DNA from 2 places in the Streptomyces sp. NPDC043996 genome. Region 2 is predicted to be linked to the other one. Evidence: riboswitches for the same ligand, from Rfam matches in the RefSeq annotation. Region 2 holds a riboswitch; the other holds the start of a gene.
The links. A riboswitch is a leader RNA that binds a small molecule or an ion and turns the genes downstream of it on or off. The one in region 2 is predicted to bind glycine.

Region 1: another riboswitch for glycine. It lies ahead of gcvP (aminomethyl-transferring glycine dehydrogenase); the one in region 2 lies ahead of gcvT (glycine cleavage system aminomethyltransferase GcvT).

Annotation. Positions count from the first base shown of each region.
Region 1 is NZ_JBWKEY010000018.1:8,191-14,863, reverse strand. Features, by position in the region: gene AC07A4_RS36200 (DUF5999 family protein) at 75-281, shown strand; gene gcvP (aminomethyl-transferring glycine dehydrogenase) at 424-3,312, opposite strand; glycine riboswitch at 3,500-3,597, opposite strand; gene AC07A4_RS36190 (PRC-barrel domain-containing protein) at 3,754-4,170, shown strand; gene AC07A4_RS36185 (DNA polymerase IV) at 4,288-5,760, opposite strand; gene AC07A4_RS36180 (MerR family transcriptional regulator) at 6,048-6,673, opposite strand, start outside.
Region 2 is NZ_JBWKEY010000012.1:308,290-314,962, forward strand. Features, by position in the region: gene AC07A4_RS29640 (enhanced serine sensitivity protein SseB C-terminal domain-containing protein) at 1-680, opposite strand, end outside; gene AC07A4_RS29645 (enhanced serine sensitivity protein SseB) at 1,006-1,791, opposite strand; gene AC07A4_RS29650 (AAA family ATPase) at 1,850-2,599, opposite strand; glycine riboswitch at 2,741-2,843, shown strand; glycine riboswitch at 2,844-2,965, shown strand; gene gcvT (glycine cleavage system aminomethyltransferase GcvT) at 3,001-4,134, shown strand; gene gcvH (glycine cleavage system protein GcvH) at 4,316-4,693, shown strand; gene glyA (serine hydroxymethyltransferase) at 4,717-5,979, shown strand; gene AC07A4_RS29670 (L-serine ammonia-lyase) at 6,140-6,673, shown strand, end outside.

The sequences.
Region 1 (6,673 bases), on a different contig from region 2:
GGGGCGGCATGAACACCGCATCGAGCCGCGGGACAGACGCGACACCCACCACTACGCAGCGAAAGAACCCTTCCATGTGCCAGCACCAGCCACCGTGCCCGACAGCCGAATCCGCCGACCGGGAAGCAGCGCTCCTCGTGGCGCACCACCCGGAACAGGGCTGGAGCCTGCTGTGCAACGGCGTCCTGCTCTTCGAGGACACCGGTGAGCTGCTGCCGAACGGCGAGATCATCGCGCCGCACCGGCCGCTGGGCATCAACCAGGTGATGACGGCCGCTTGAGCCGAACGCACCCGCGGCGACAGGCCGTGACACCGCTCAACACAAGGGCCGGCCCGGAAGACTTCCGAGAAGTCTCTCGAACCGGCCCTGATTCGTGCCCTGATTCGTGCCCTGCTCACGCCCGCCGCGGGCGGGCGCGCGCTCAGTCCTCGTAGGCGTCCAGCGGCGGGCAGGAGCAGACCAGGTTGCGGTCGCCGAACGCCTGGTCGATGCGGCGGACCGGCGGCCAGTACTTGTCAGCCGCCGAGACCCCGGCCGGGAACACGGCCTCCGCACGGCTGTAGCCGTGGTCCCAGTCGCCGCCGAGCGCGGCCGCGGTGTGCGGGGCGTTGCGCAGCGGGTTGTCCTCCGCGGTCCACTCGCCGCTCGCGACCCGCTCGATCTCCCCGCGGATGGCGATCATCGCCTCGCAGAACCGGTCGATCTCGTCGAGGTCCTCGCTCTCCGTGGGCTCGATCATCAGCGTGCCCGCGACCGGGAAGGACATGGTCGGCGCGTGGAAGCCGTAGTCGATCAGGCGCTTGGCGATGTCGTCCACGCTCACGCCCGTGGCCTTGCTGAGCGGCCGCAGGTCGATGATGCACTCGTGGGCGACGAGCCCGCCGGGGCCGGTGTAGAGCACCGGGAAGTGCGGCTCGATGCGCTTGGCGATGTAGTTCGCCGACAGGACCGCCACCTGCGTGGCCCGCTTCAGGCCCTCGCCGCCCATGAGCCGGACGTACGACCACGAGATCGGCAGGATCCCCGCCGAGCCCCAGGGCGCGGCCGAGATCGGCCCGACGCCGGTCTCGGGTCCGGCCGCGGGCTGCAGCGGGTGGTTCGGCAGGTACGGGGCGAGGTGCTCGCGCACGGCCACCGGGCCGACGCCGGGGCCGCCGCCGCCGTGCGGGATGCAGAAGGTCTTGTGCAGGTTCAGGTGCGAGACATCGCCGCCGAAGTGGCCCGGCTTGGCGAGGCCCACCAGGGCGTTGAGGTTGGCGCCGTCGACGTACACCTGGCCGCCCGCGTCGTGCACGGCCGCGCAGATGTCGGCGACGTGCTCCTCGAAGACGCCGTGCGTGGACGGGTAGGTGATCATCAGGACGGCCAGTTCGGCGCGGTGCTTCTCGATCTTGGCACGCAGGTCGTCGACGTCGATCTCACCGTCGTCGGCGGTCTTCACGACGACGACCTTCATCCCGGCCATCACCGCGCTCGCCGCGTTGGTGCCGTGCGCGGAGGACGGGATGAGGCAGACGGTGCGCTGGTCGTCGCCGTTCGCGCGGTGGTAGCCGCGCACCGCGAGCAGACCGGCGAGCTCGCCCTGGGAGCCGGCGTTCGGCTGGAGCGAGACCTTGTCGTAGCCGGTGACCTCGGAGAGACGTTCCTCCAGCTCACGGATGAGGGTCAGATAACCGGCCGCCTGCTCGGCGGGGGCGAACGGGTGCAGCTGCCCGAACTCCGGCCAGGTGACGGGCTCCATCTCCGTGGTCGCGTTGAGCTTCATCGTGCAGGAGCCCAGCGGGATCATGCCGCGGTCGAGCGCGTAGTCGCGGTCGGCGAGCCGGCGCAGGTAGCGCAGCATCGCGGTCTCGGAGCGGTGCTGGTGGAAGACCGGGTGGGTCAGGTACGCGTCGGAGCGGAGCAGCCCGGCCGGGAGGACGTCCGCGGTGTTCGCGTCAAGGGCCGCCACGTCGGCCTCCACGCCGAACGCCGCCCAGACCGCGGTGAGCTGGGCGCGCGTGGTGGTCTCGTCGCAGGCGAACGACACGTGGTCGGCGTCGACGAGGTGGATGTTGACCCCGCCCTCGCGCGCGGCGGCGACGAGGTCCGCGGCCTTGCCGGGCACGCGCGCGGTCAGCGTGTCGAAGTACGTGCCGTGCACGACCTCGACGCCACCGGCCTTGAGGCCCTCGGCGAGCAGCGTGGCGTAGCGGTGGGTGCGCCGGGCGATCGTCTTCAGGCCCTCGGGGCCGTGGTAGACGGCGTACATCCCGGCCATGACGGCGAGCAGCACCTGCGCGGTACAGATGTTGCTGGTGGCCTTCTCCCGGCGGATGTGCTGCTCGCGGGTCTGCAGGGCGAGTCGGTAGGCCTTGTTGCCGTCGGCATCGACGGAGACGCCGACCAGGCGGCCGGGGAGGCTGCGGGCGAACTTCTCGCGCACCGCCATGTATCCGGCGTGCGGGCCGCCGAAGCCCATCGGGACGCCGAAGCGCTGGGTGGTGCCGACGGCGATGTCGGCGCCGAGCTCACCGGGCGAGGTGAGCAGCGTGAGCGCGAGCAGGTCGGCGGCGACGGTGACGACCGCGCCAAGCTCGTGCGCCTGGTCGATGAGGGGCTTGATGTCGCGTACGGCACCGGAGGCGCCCGGGTACTGGACCAGCACGCCGTTGATCTCGCGCTCGGCCAGGTCGGCGGGGATGCCGCCGGACAGGTCGGCGACGACGACCTCGACGCCGGTCGGCTCGGCGCGGGTCTGGATCACGGCGATGGTCTGCGGCAGGGCGTCGGCGTCGACCAGGAAGAGGCCGTTCTTGGCCTTGCCCATGCGCCGCGAGAGCGCCATGGCCTCGGCGGCCGCGGTGCCCTCGTCGAGGAGGGAGGCACCGGAGGTGGGCAGTCCGGTCAGGTCGGCGACGACGGTCTGGAAGTTGAGCAGCGCCTCCAGACGGCCCTGGGAGATCTCCGGCTGGTACGGCGTGTACGCCGTGTACCAGGACGGGTTCTCCATCACGTTGCGCAGGATCACCGGCGGCGTGAACGTCCCGTAGTAGCCGAGGCCGATCATCGAGTCCAGGACCTGGTTGCGGTCCGCGAGGGAGCGCAGTTCGGCCAGGACCTCGGCCTCGGTGCGCGCGCCCGGCAGCTCGAGCGCCTCGGCGTTCTTGATCACATCGGGTACGGCGGCGGCCGTGAGCTCGTCCAGCGAGCCGTAGCCGACCTGGGCGAGCATCTTGGCGCGGGCTTCGGCATCGGGTCCGATGTGGCGCTGCTCGAAGGGGATTCCCTGCTCGAGCTGCGAGAGCGGAGTGCGAGAGGTGGCGGTCATTGCGGAGGCCTCCTGGTCTGACGCGACCTGCGAGGGGCACCACGGCGCGGGTACCCGGACGGCCTCCCCCTCTGTCATCGCAACCTGAGAGCTTCACAGCAGGCCCGGAGGCATGCTGCTTGCACCGTCGGTGAGGAAGGGTTTCGGAACGTGCCCGCCCGACGCCCGCCCTACTTTCCAGAGTGGCCTCATCCATGCGGTACAGGGGCCTGAGAGATTCCGGGGAGGAGTTGCTCCTTCGGCGCCTCCGGTGCTGCCACCGAAGAGCTCTCCCGCACGGGGTCAACAGCCGCTTGCCAGCCTACCAGCGCGGCCCACGGCCGATCCCTCGAGTGGCCGCCTGTCCCGATGTGCTCTTTCGTAGTCATGATGACCGAATTTGTAGTCATGACGACCGAAAACGGTTGAGCCAGGATGAGGTGCGATCCACCGGGAGGCCATGTGCAGACCGACATCGATCCGCGTGATCTGATCGGCCGCAAGGCGTTCGACCGCGACGGCAACAAGATCGGCACGGTCGACGAGATCTACCTCGACGACGCCACCGGCGCCCCGGAGTGGGCGGCCATACGCACCGGCCTTTTCAGCCGTGACGCCTTCGTCCCGCTGGAGCCCAGCGAGCTGGTCAAGGACGGCACGCTCCGCGTCCCCTTCGAGCGCGCCCTGATCAAGGACGCCCCTGACTTCGGCGTGGGCCGCCACCTCTCCCCCGAGCAGGAGCTCCAGCTCTACCGCCACTACGGCCTGGACGTGGCGCCCGCTCCGCCCCTGCCGGACCACGACTTCGGCACGGTGGAGACCCCGGACCCCGCCTCGGACCCCGCCCGGGACACCACGACCGACGGCCCCGAGCGCTGAGGCCCACCGGAACCGACCGGGCCAACCGGGCCAACCGGGCCGACCGGGCCGACCGGGCCGACCGGGCCGACCGGGCCGACCAAGCCTCCGGAACCGACCTGGCCTCCGGCAGAGCGCTCAGACCCCACCCGTCACCGCCCCACCAGCCTCGACCTCCCCCACCGCGGACTCTCTCTCCACGGCCCCCTCCGCCCCCTCCGCCCCCTCATCCACCGCCACCAACGGCAGCGGATCCGAAGGCTCCAGCTCCAGATCGTCCGTCCGGAACGTCCGCACCCGCCCCGGCTCCGACCCGGGCGTCTCGAACCTCACGGTCACCCGGCCCAGACCGCTGCCCTGCACCCACCCCGCCCCGTACACCGCGTGCCGCACGTCATGCCCCGCGGGCCACCGCCGCTCGGAGAGCGCCACGGGATCCTCGGCGCCCGGGGCCTCCTCCGCCTCGCCCACCGGCGCCGCCCCGGCGTCCCCCGCCTCCCCCTCCGCGAAGGCCGCCGCGAGGTCCGCCCCCACCACCGCCTGGGCCTGCGCGAAGAGGTCCTCCTGCGTGAAGTCCGCGAGACCGCTCACCCCCACCCCCAGGAGCCGCACGCCCCCCGTGGTGTCCACCGACTCCAGCAGCCGCGCCGCGGCCTCCCGGACCACCGCGGGGTCGTCCGTGGGCCCGCGCAGGGTCTCGGAGCGCGTCAGCGTGGAGAAATCGAACCGCCGTACCTTCAGGACGATGGTCCGGCCGGAGTGCCCGGCCGCCCGCAGCCGCCCCACGCACCGGTCGGCGAGCCGCGCCACTTCCATCCGCACCCGCACCCGGTCGTGGATGTCCACGTCGTACGTGTCCTCGACGCTGACCGACTTGGTGTCACGCTCGGCCACCACGGGCCGTTCGTCCCGGGCCAGCGCCATCGCGTACAGCGCCCCGCCGTGGGCCTTGCCGAGCAGCCGTACGAGTTCGTCCTCGCCCGCCCCGGCGAGCTCCTCGACCGTGGTCATCCCGGCCCGCCGCAGATGGTCCCCCGTGGCGGGCCCGACGCCGGGCAGCACCCGCACGGGCATCGGCCCGAGCAGCGCCCGCTCCGTGCCCGGCTCTATGAGCACGAGCCCGTCCGGCTTGGCCTGCTCCGAAGCGATCTTCGCCAGCATCTTGGACACCGCGAGCCCCACGGACCCGGTCAGTCCCGTCACCCGCAGGATGTCCGCGCGCAGCCGCTCCCCCACGGCCCGCGCCGACGCCTCGTCGTCCGCGAGGCCGCCCGCCTCCAGGTCCACGAAGGCCTCGTCGAGGCTGAGCGGCTCCACCAGCGGCGACAGCTCCCGCAGCAGCCCCATGACCTGATCGCTGATGTCCCGGTAAAGGCCGAAGCGCGGCACCAGATACGCGGCGTTCGGGGCCAGCCGCCGGGCCTGCCCCATCGGCATCGCCGAGTGCACCCCGAACCGGCGCGCCTCATAGGACGCCGTGGCGACGACACCGCGCGGCCCGAGACCGCCGACCACGACGGCCTTGCCGCGCAGGCTCGGCTTCGCGGCCTGCTCGGCGGACGCGTAGAAGGCATCCATGTCGAGATGCAGGATCGTCGGCGCGGTTCTCACGCCTCCGATGCTGCCCTACGCCACTGACAACGCCCAGGACCAGGCACGACGGACCCTCCCGTGCGGCTCCGCTCCGGCCGGGGAGAGGGGGGAGAGGGGAACGGGCTCGGGACACGGTCACCCGGCGCGCGGCACACACTCACGGCGCGCACACGGCCATGAACGCCCCCTCAAGGCCCGTACGAGCCCGTAGCGCGCCTCGGCGCCCGCAGCATCCAGACGCCTCCCCGAGAGCCGCTCAAGGCCCTCCAGGGCCCTTCCGCGCATCCACGGGAAGGCCCCGAGCCTCACACCGCCCGGTTGCGGCGCCGCGCCAGCTCGTCCGCGGGGTGGTTCCCGACCAGGGTCTCCCCGGTGTCGACGCGCTCCCCGTGCAGTTGCGACAACGCGGCCTCGACATCGCGCCACACGACGCCCACGGCGATCCCGAAGACGCCCTGGCCGCCCTGGAGGAGATCGTGCACCTCGCTGGGCGACGTGCACTCGTACACCGTCGCGCCGTCGCTCATCAGCGTCGTGCGCTCCAGGTCCCTGAAGCCGCTGTCCCGGAGGTGCTGGACCGTGGTGCGGATGTTCTGCAACGACACACCCGTGTCGAGGAACCGCTTCACGATCTTCAGGACGACGACGTCCCGGAAGCTGTAGAGCCGCTGGGTTCCCGAGCCCCCCGCGGCACGCACGCTGGGCTCGACGAGCCCCGTGCGCGCCCAGTAGTCGAGCTGCCGATACGTGATGCCCGCCGCCGCGCACGCCGTGGGGCCGCGGTAGCCGATGGTGTCCTTCTCGGGCTGCTGCGTCTGGCCTTCCGGTCCGGACGGGCTGCCGCTACCGTGGACCGCCACCGGGCGCCTCGCAGAGGGCTCGACCGAGCCGCCGTGCAGCGGATACGGACCGCCCACCGCTGTACCGTCGC
Region 2 (6,673 bases):
AGCGCGACCGGGTCGTGCGGATCGCCCATCGCGACGGTCGACACGGGCAGCCCCTCGGGCACCGCGCCGATCGACTGCCGCATCATCGCGCGCACCGAGTCGACGGACGCGGGCGAGGTGTCGTACACATCCAGACCGATGGCCAGGTACGGGGCTCCGTACGCGGGCTGCACCCAGGCGCGGCGCAGCGCGCGGACCGCCGGGGTGCGGTGCGCGTTCTGGGTCAACAACGCGTAGAACTGCGGGAGTTCAATGGCCGGGTCGGTCAGCCGCAGCGGGCCCGCGGGCTGCGTGTCGAGGCCGCTGGCGATGCGGCGCAGGTCCAGCCAGGGCACGCCGACGCCGCCGCCGGGAGCGTGCGGGTTGAGCCAGAGGCCGTAGTGGTCGGGGAAGAGGGCGCGGGCGACGTCGAGGCCGCCGACGACCTCGTAGCCGCGGTTCCAGCCGCTGGCGGAGAGCTCCTGGGCGGAGGTCACGCACGGGGCGTAGCCGTACCCCTCCACCTCCATGTTTCCGTACTGGGCGTCCGGGGATCCGGCCTGGCCGTGCCAGAGCAGCATCCAGACCTTGTCGTCGGCGAGGGCGTGCAGGAGTGCCTCGTACGCGTCATAGCGCCCCGGCGTCACCTGGCGCAGCATGTGCTCGACCTTTCCGGCCGCAGCCGTGCCCGACGCGCTCACCCGTAACCGCCCCTTCGCGACATGCCTGCACGGCCGTGTGCCGACCGTGTGATGCCCCCAGCTTAAGCGCGGGGTGCGCCCTCGCGGGGCGCCCCAGGCCCGCCCCTTCCCGAACCGGGGGCTGCTGCCCCCGTTCCCCCGCTCAACAGCAATTGGCGCTCCGCGCCTCGTCCTCAAACGCCGGACGGGCTGAAACTCCTCGCCGCAACCGGCAGGTATTGAGCCCGTCCGGCGATTGAGGACGAGCGCGAAGCGCGAAGATTCAGCCCGTCCGGCGTTTGAGGACGAGGCCGCAGGCCGATCGGGGGCGCACCCGGCAGGGGGGTCAGTGGGGGCTGTAGAACGGGCGGAGCCGTTGGCGCATCCAGTCGGCCACCGGGTCCTGGGCCACGTCCAGGAGGACCAGGTTCACGGGCCAGGGGACGGGGGTGTCGGCCAGGGCCTGGCCCAGGGCGCGCATGGGCAGGTCTCGGGCGTCGCCCTCCCAGGAGGAGAGTTCGACGCCGACGAACAGGGTCGGCGCCTCGTCCTCGACCACGGCGAGGCAGCGCCGGGCGCTGAGGACCACGCCCACCGCCGCGAACTCCCGCGAGGCCGCGGAGAGGAAGTCCACCGGGTCGTCCTGCCAGTCCGGTTCATAGAGCCGCACCCGGCCCCCGCTCACAGGCCCGTCCAGCTCCGTGCGCCCCACCTGGCACAGCGCGGCCACCGCGGCGGGCGGCAGCGGCGCGCCGACCGTGCCCTCCGGGTTCAGGGCGATCCCGAGCTCCGGCTGGAGCCCGCGGGCGAACTCCACCGCGGGCGCCACCGTGCAGCTCATCGTCCCCCCGGTGACCTGCTGGAACTGCTGCTCGGAGGTGAAGACGGGCACATAGGCCTGGCCGTCGAGCTCCAGCGTCGGCAGGTCGAGCGTGCCGCTGTCGGGCCCGCCCCCGTTCGGCAGCGGGATCCAGATGTGGGCGCGGCCGAGCGCCTCGACGATCCGGGCCCCGACCGCGTCCGACGGCGGGGCGCCGAGCGAGGCGGCGAGCACCTCTTCGAGTTCGTTGGCGGGCCAGCCGCCGTAAGGGTGGGCGTGTGCCTGCGCCGGAACGTCCCCCGGAAAGTCCATCTGTGTCGACCCCATGCTCTGCGTGCTGTCCTGCGGCCCGACCCTAACGCCGCCGGGCTCAGACCCCGCCCCGGCCCCCGAACCCGATCTCCCGCAGCGCCCCCGCAGCCTCCCGGTCGAGCAGGACCGCGGAGCCGCAGCCGCGCGGCAGGTCCCCGCGCTCGGCGGCGCGCACCAGGCGGCCCACCGTCCTGCGGTGCCGCGCGAAGGCGTACCGGGACACGCCGCGGCCGCGCTCGCGCTGGCCCGCGAGCGCCATGGGGGCCGGTACGTCGAGGAGCAGCAGGTGCAGGGTGGCGCCACGGCGGGCCGCGGCGCGGGCCAGCCAGCGGCGCACCCACGGCTGGGTGCCGCAGTCGTGCACGACGACGCCGGTGCCCGCGCGCAGGGCCCGGCGCAGGCCCGCGTAGTGGGCGAGGCGGACCAGGGGGCGGTAGAGCGCGTACGGCAGGCGCCGGGGCATGCGGGCGGCCCAGCGGTCGCGGGTGTCCTGGGAGTCCACGCGCGGCCCCGCCACCGCGCTCGCGATCAACGTGGACTTGCCGCTGCCGGGAAGACCGGAGACGACGACCACGTCGGCGGCGGCGAACACCAGGCGGCGCGGGCCGCACCCGGAGCGCTCCCTGAGGTCGCGGACGACGGGCCGCGGGTAGTACCCGAGGCTGGCGCGGGCCGTGGTGCCCGGCTGCGCGGGCAGCGCGACGCCCTCTCCCGGCTGCCCCGGCAGCGCACCGCCCTCGCCGGGCAGCGCGACACCCGTGGTCGTCACGCAAGCACTGCTCCTGCGCACCGTGATCGGCCTCCCCATGCTGGTCACGTCACTCATCCCCAGTACTTCTCCGTCGAGTGTAAAGAGGAGGTAATACCCTGCGCGGGCGTTACCAGGTTGCTGCTGTTGCGAAGCGGGGGCGCGTGCAATGATGTGCGCGCCAACTCCATACCGGCCGCTTGAATCCGCGCGGGAGAGTCCCTGGTGACGCTGCGGCGTCGCGGGGCGCCGAAGGAGCAAGTCCCTCCCTTGAATCTCTCAGGCCCCGTACCGCGCGGGCGAGGCACATCTGAAAAGCGGGCCCTGCCTCCGGTCGACGAGGCGGCTCCACCCAAGGTGCAAGTCATGCCCCGTTATACGCGTGGGGCGTGGTGAACCTCTCAGGTTTATGACAGATGGGGAGGAACGACCTCGCCCGTCATGCCTTGGAGCCAGTACTGATGAGTCAGACCGCGAACGCCCCACGTCAGACCGCCCTCGACGCCCTGCACCGCTCGCTGGGCGCCACCATGACCGACTTCGCGGGCTGGGACATGCCCCTGCGGTACGGCAGCGAGCGCGACGAGCACAACGCCGTGCGCACCAAGGCCGGTCTCTTCGACCTCTCCCACATGGGCGAGATCACCGTCACCGGCGATGAGGCCGGTGACCTGCTGAACTTCGCGCTCGTCGGCAACATCGGCTCGGTGGCCGTGGGCCGCGCCCGGTACACCATGATCTGTCAGGCGGACGGCGGCATCCTGGACGACCTGATCGTCTACCGCCTGGCCGACACCGAGTACATGGTCGTGGCCAACGCCTCCAACGCCCAGACCGTCCTCGACGCCCTCACCGAGCGGTCCTCCGGCTTCGCCGCCACGGTCCGCGACGACCGCGACGCCTACGCCCTGATCGCCGTCCAGGGCCCCGAGTCCCCCGGAATCCTGAAGTCAGTCACGGACGCCGACCTGGAAGGACTGAAGTACTACGCGGGCCTGCCCGGCACCGTCGCGAAGGTCCCCGCCCTGATCGCCCGCACCGGCTACACCGGCGAGGACGGCTTCGAGCTGTTCGTGGCGCCCGAGCACGCCGAGCGGCTGTGGCGGGCGCTGACCGAGGCCGGCGCCCCGGTCGGGCTCACCCCGTGCGGCCTGTCCTGCCGCGACACGCTGCGCCTGGAGGCGGGCATGCCGCTGTACGGCAACGAGCTGTCGACCTCGCTCACGCCGTTCGACGCGGGCCTGGGCCGGGTGGTGAAGTTCGACAAGACCTCGCACGGGAAGGACTTCGTGGGCCACGACGCCCTGGCCAGCGCGGCCGAGCGGGCCGAGACCGCGCCCCCGCGCAAGCTCGTCGGCCTGGTCGCCGAGGGCCGCCGGGTGCCGCGCGCGGGCATGGCCGTGGTGGCGGACGGCGAGGTCATCGGCGAGGTCACCTCCGGCGCCCCGTCGCCGACCCTGGGCAAGCCGATCGCCATGGCCTATGTGGACCCCTCGCACGCGGCTCCCGGCACCGCCGGGGTCGGCGTGGACATCCGCGGCACCCACGAGCCGTACGAGGTCGTGGCGCTGCCGTTCTACAAGCGCCAGAAGTGACCCGGCGGTGACACGGCGGTGACACGGCGTACGGAGCGCGCACCGCGCTCGTACGCCCCTCGCACCCGCTTCACCACAAACAGTCGCGTTCCGTCTCATTACGTCGCACTGCGTCTCATTCCGTAAGACTGCTCGTCCCCACGTGCATCAGCACTCGCCCGCGTACAGGAGAATTCACGCCATGAGCAACCCCCAGCAGCTGCGTTACAGCAAGGAGCACGAGTGGCTGTCGGCCGCCGAGGACGGCGTGGCGACGGTCGGCATCACCGAGCACGCGGCCAACGCGCTCGGTGACGTCGTCTTCGCCCAGCTCCCCGAGGTCGGCGACACGGTGACCGCGGGCGAGTCCTGTGGCGAACTGGAGTCGACCAAGTCGGTCAGCGACCTCTACGCCCCGGTGAACGGCGAGGTCGTCGCCGCCAACCAGGACGTCGTGAACGACCCGTCGCTGGTCAACTCCGCCCCGTTCGAGGGCGGTTGGCTGTTCAAGGTGCGCATCACGGACGAGCCGGACGAGCTGCTCTCCGCCGATGAGTACACCGCCTTCACCGCCGGCTGACCCATACCGATAGGGATCGTGTGATGTCGCTTCTCAACACCCCCCTCCACGAGCTCGACCCCGACGTCGCCGCCGCCGTCGACGCCGAGCTGGACCGCCAGCAGTCCACCCTCGAGATGATCGCCTCGGAGAACTTCGCTCCGGTGGCCGTCATGGAGGCCCAGGGCACCGTCCTCACCAACAAGTACGCCGAGGGCTACCCGGGCCGCCGCTACTACGGCGGCTGCGAGCACGTGGACGTGACCGAGCAGATCGCGATCGACCGGGTCAAGGACCTGTTCGGCGCCGAGTACGCCAACGTCCAGCCGCACTCCGGCGCCTCCGCCAACCAGGCCGCCCTCTTCGCGATCGCCCAGCCCGGCGACACGATCCTCGGCCTGGACCTGGCGCACGGCGGCCACCTCACCCACGGCATGCGCCTGAACTTCTCCGGCAAGCAGTTCAACGTGGTCGCGTACCACGTGGACGAGGCCGGGCTCGTCGACATGGCCGAGGTCGAGCGCCTGGCCAAGGAGAACAGCCCCAAGGTGATCATCGCGGGCTGGTCCGCCTACCCGCGCCAGCTGGACTTCGCCGAGTTCCGCCGGATCGCCGACGAGGTCGGCGCGAAGCTGTGGGTCGACATGGCGCACTTCGCCGGTCTCGTCGCCGCGGGCCTGCACCCGAACCCGGTGCCGTTCGCGGACGTGGTCACCTCCACCACGCACAAGACGCTCGGCGGCCCGCGCGGCGGCATCATCCTGGCCCGGAACAAGGACTTCGCGAAGAAGCTGAACTCCGCGGTCTTCCCCGGCTTCCAGGGCGGCCCCCTGGAGCACGTGATCGCGGCCAAGGCGGTCTCCTTCAAGGTGGCGGCCTCGGACGAGTTCAAGGAGCGCCAGGAGCGCACCCTGGAGGGCGCCCGGATCCTCGCCGAGCGCCTGGTCCAGGACGACGTCAAGGAGCACGGCGTCGCCGTCCTGTCCGGCGGTACGGACGTGCACCTGGTCCTGGTGGACCTGCGCCACTCCGAGCTCGACGGCCAGCAGGCCGAGGACCGCCTCCACGAGGTCGGCATCACGGTCAACCGCAACGCGATCCCGAACGACCCGCGCCCGCCGATGGTCACCTCGGGCCTGCGCATCGGCACGCCCGCCCTCGCCACCCGCGGCTTCGCGGCCGAGGACTTCCGCGAGGTGTCGGACATCATCGCCGAGGCCCTGAAGCCGGGCTACGACGCCGAGGCCCTCAAGGCCCGGGTGTCCGCTCTGGCCGCGAAGCACCCCCTGTACGCCGGCCTGAAGTAGTTTCGTACGCTTTTATTGGTACGGACTTCCGGGGCACCGCGCACACTGGACATGAGGACGGTGTGCGCGGTGCCCCGCACCACGTGCCCCACCACCCGACACCGCCTTCCGCACGACCCGGCAGACAACGGCGTCTACCACCCACCATTGGAGTTCTCTCGTGGCCATCTCGGTCTTCGACCTGTTCTCGATCGGCATCGGCCCGTCCAGCTCCCACACGGTCGGCCCGATGCGTGCGGCGCGCATGTTCGCCCGGCGCCTGAAGAACGAGGGCCTGCTGGCCCACACCCACGCCATACGGGCCGAGCTGTACGGCTCGCTCGGCGCCACCGGCCACGGGCACGGCACCCCGAAGGCCGTCCTGCTCGGCCTGGAGGGCGAGTCGCCCCGGACCGTGGACGTGGAGGGCGCCGACGACCGCGTCGAGGAGATCAAGGCGTCAAGCCGCCTGAACGTCCTCGGCGTGCACGAGATCGGCTTCGACTTCGACGAGGACCTGGTCCTGCACCGCCGCAAGGCCCTGCCGTACCACGCCAACGGCATGACGATCTTCGCGTACGACGCTGAGGGCGCCCTCGTCCTGGAGAAGACCTACTACTCGGTAGGCGGCGGCTTCGTCGTCGACGAGGACGCGGTGGAGGGCCAGAGCCCGATCGTCCCCGACGACACGGTCCTGAAGTATCCCTTCCGCACC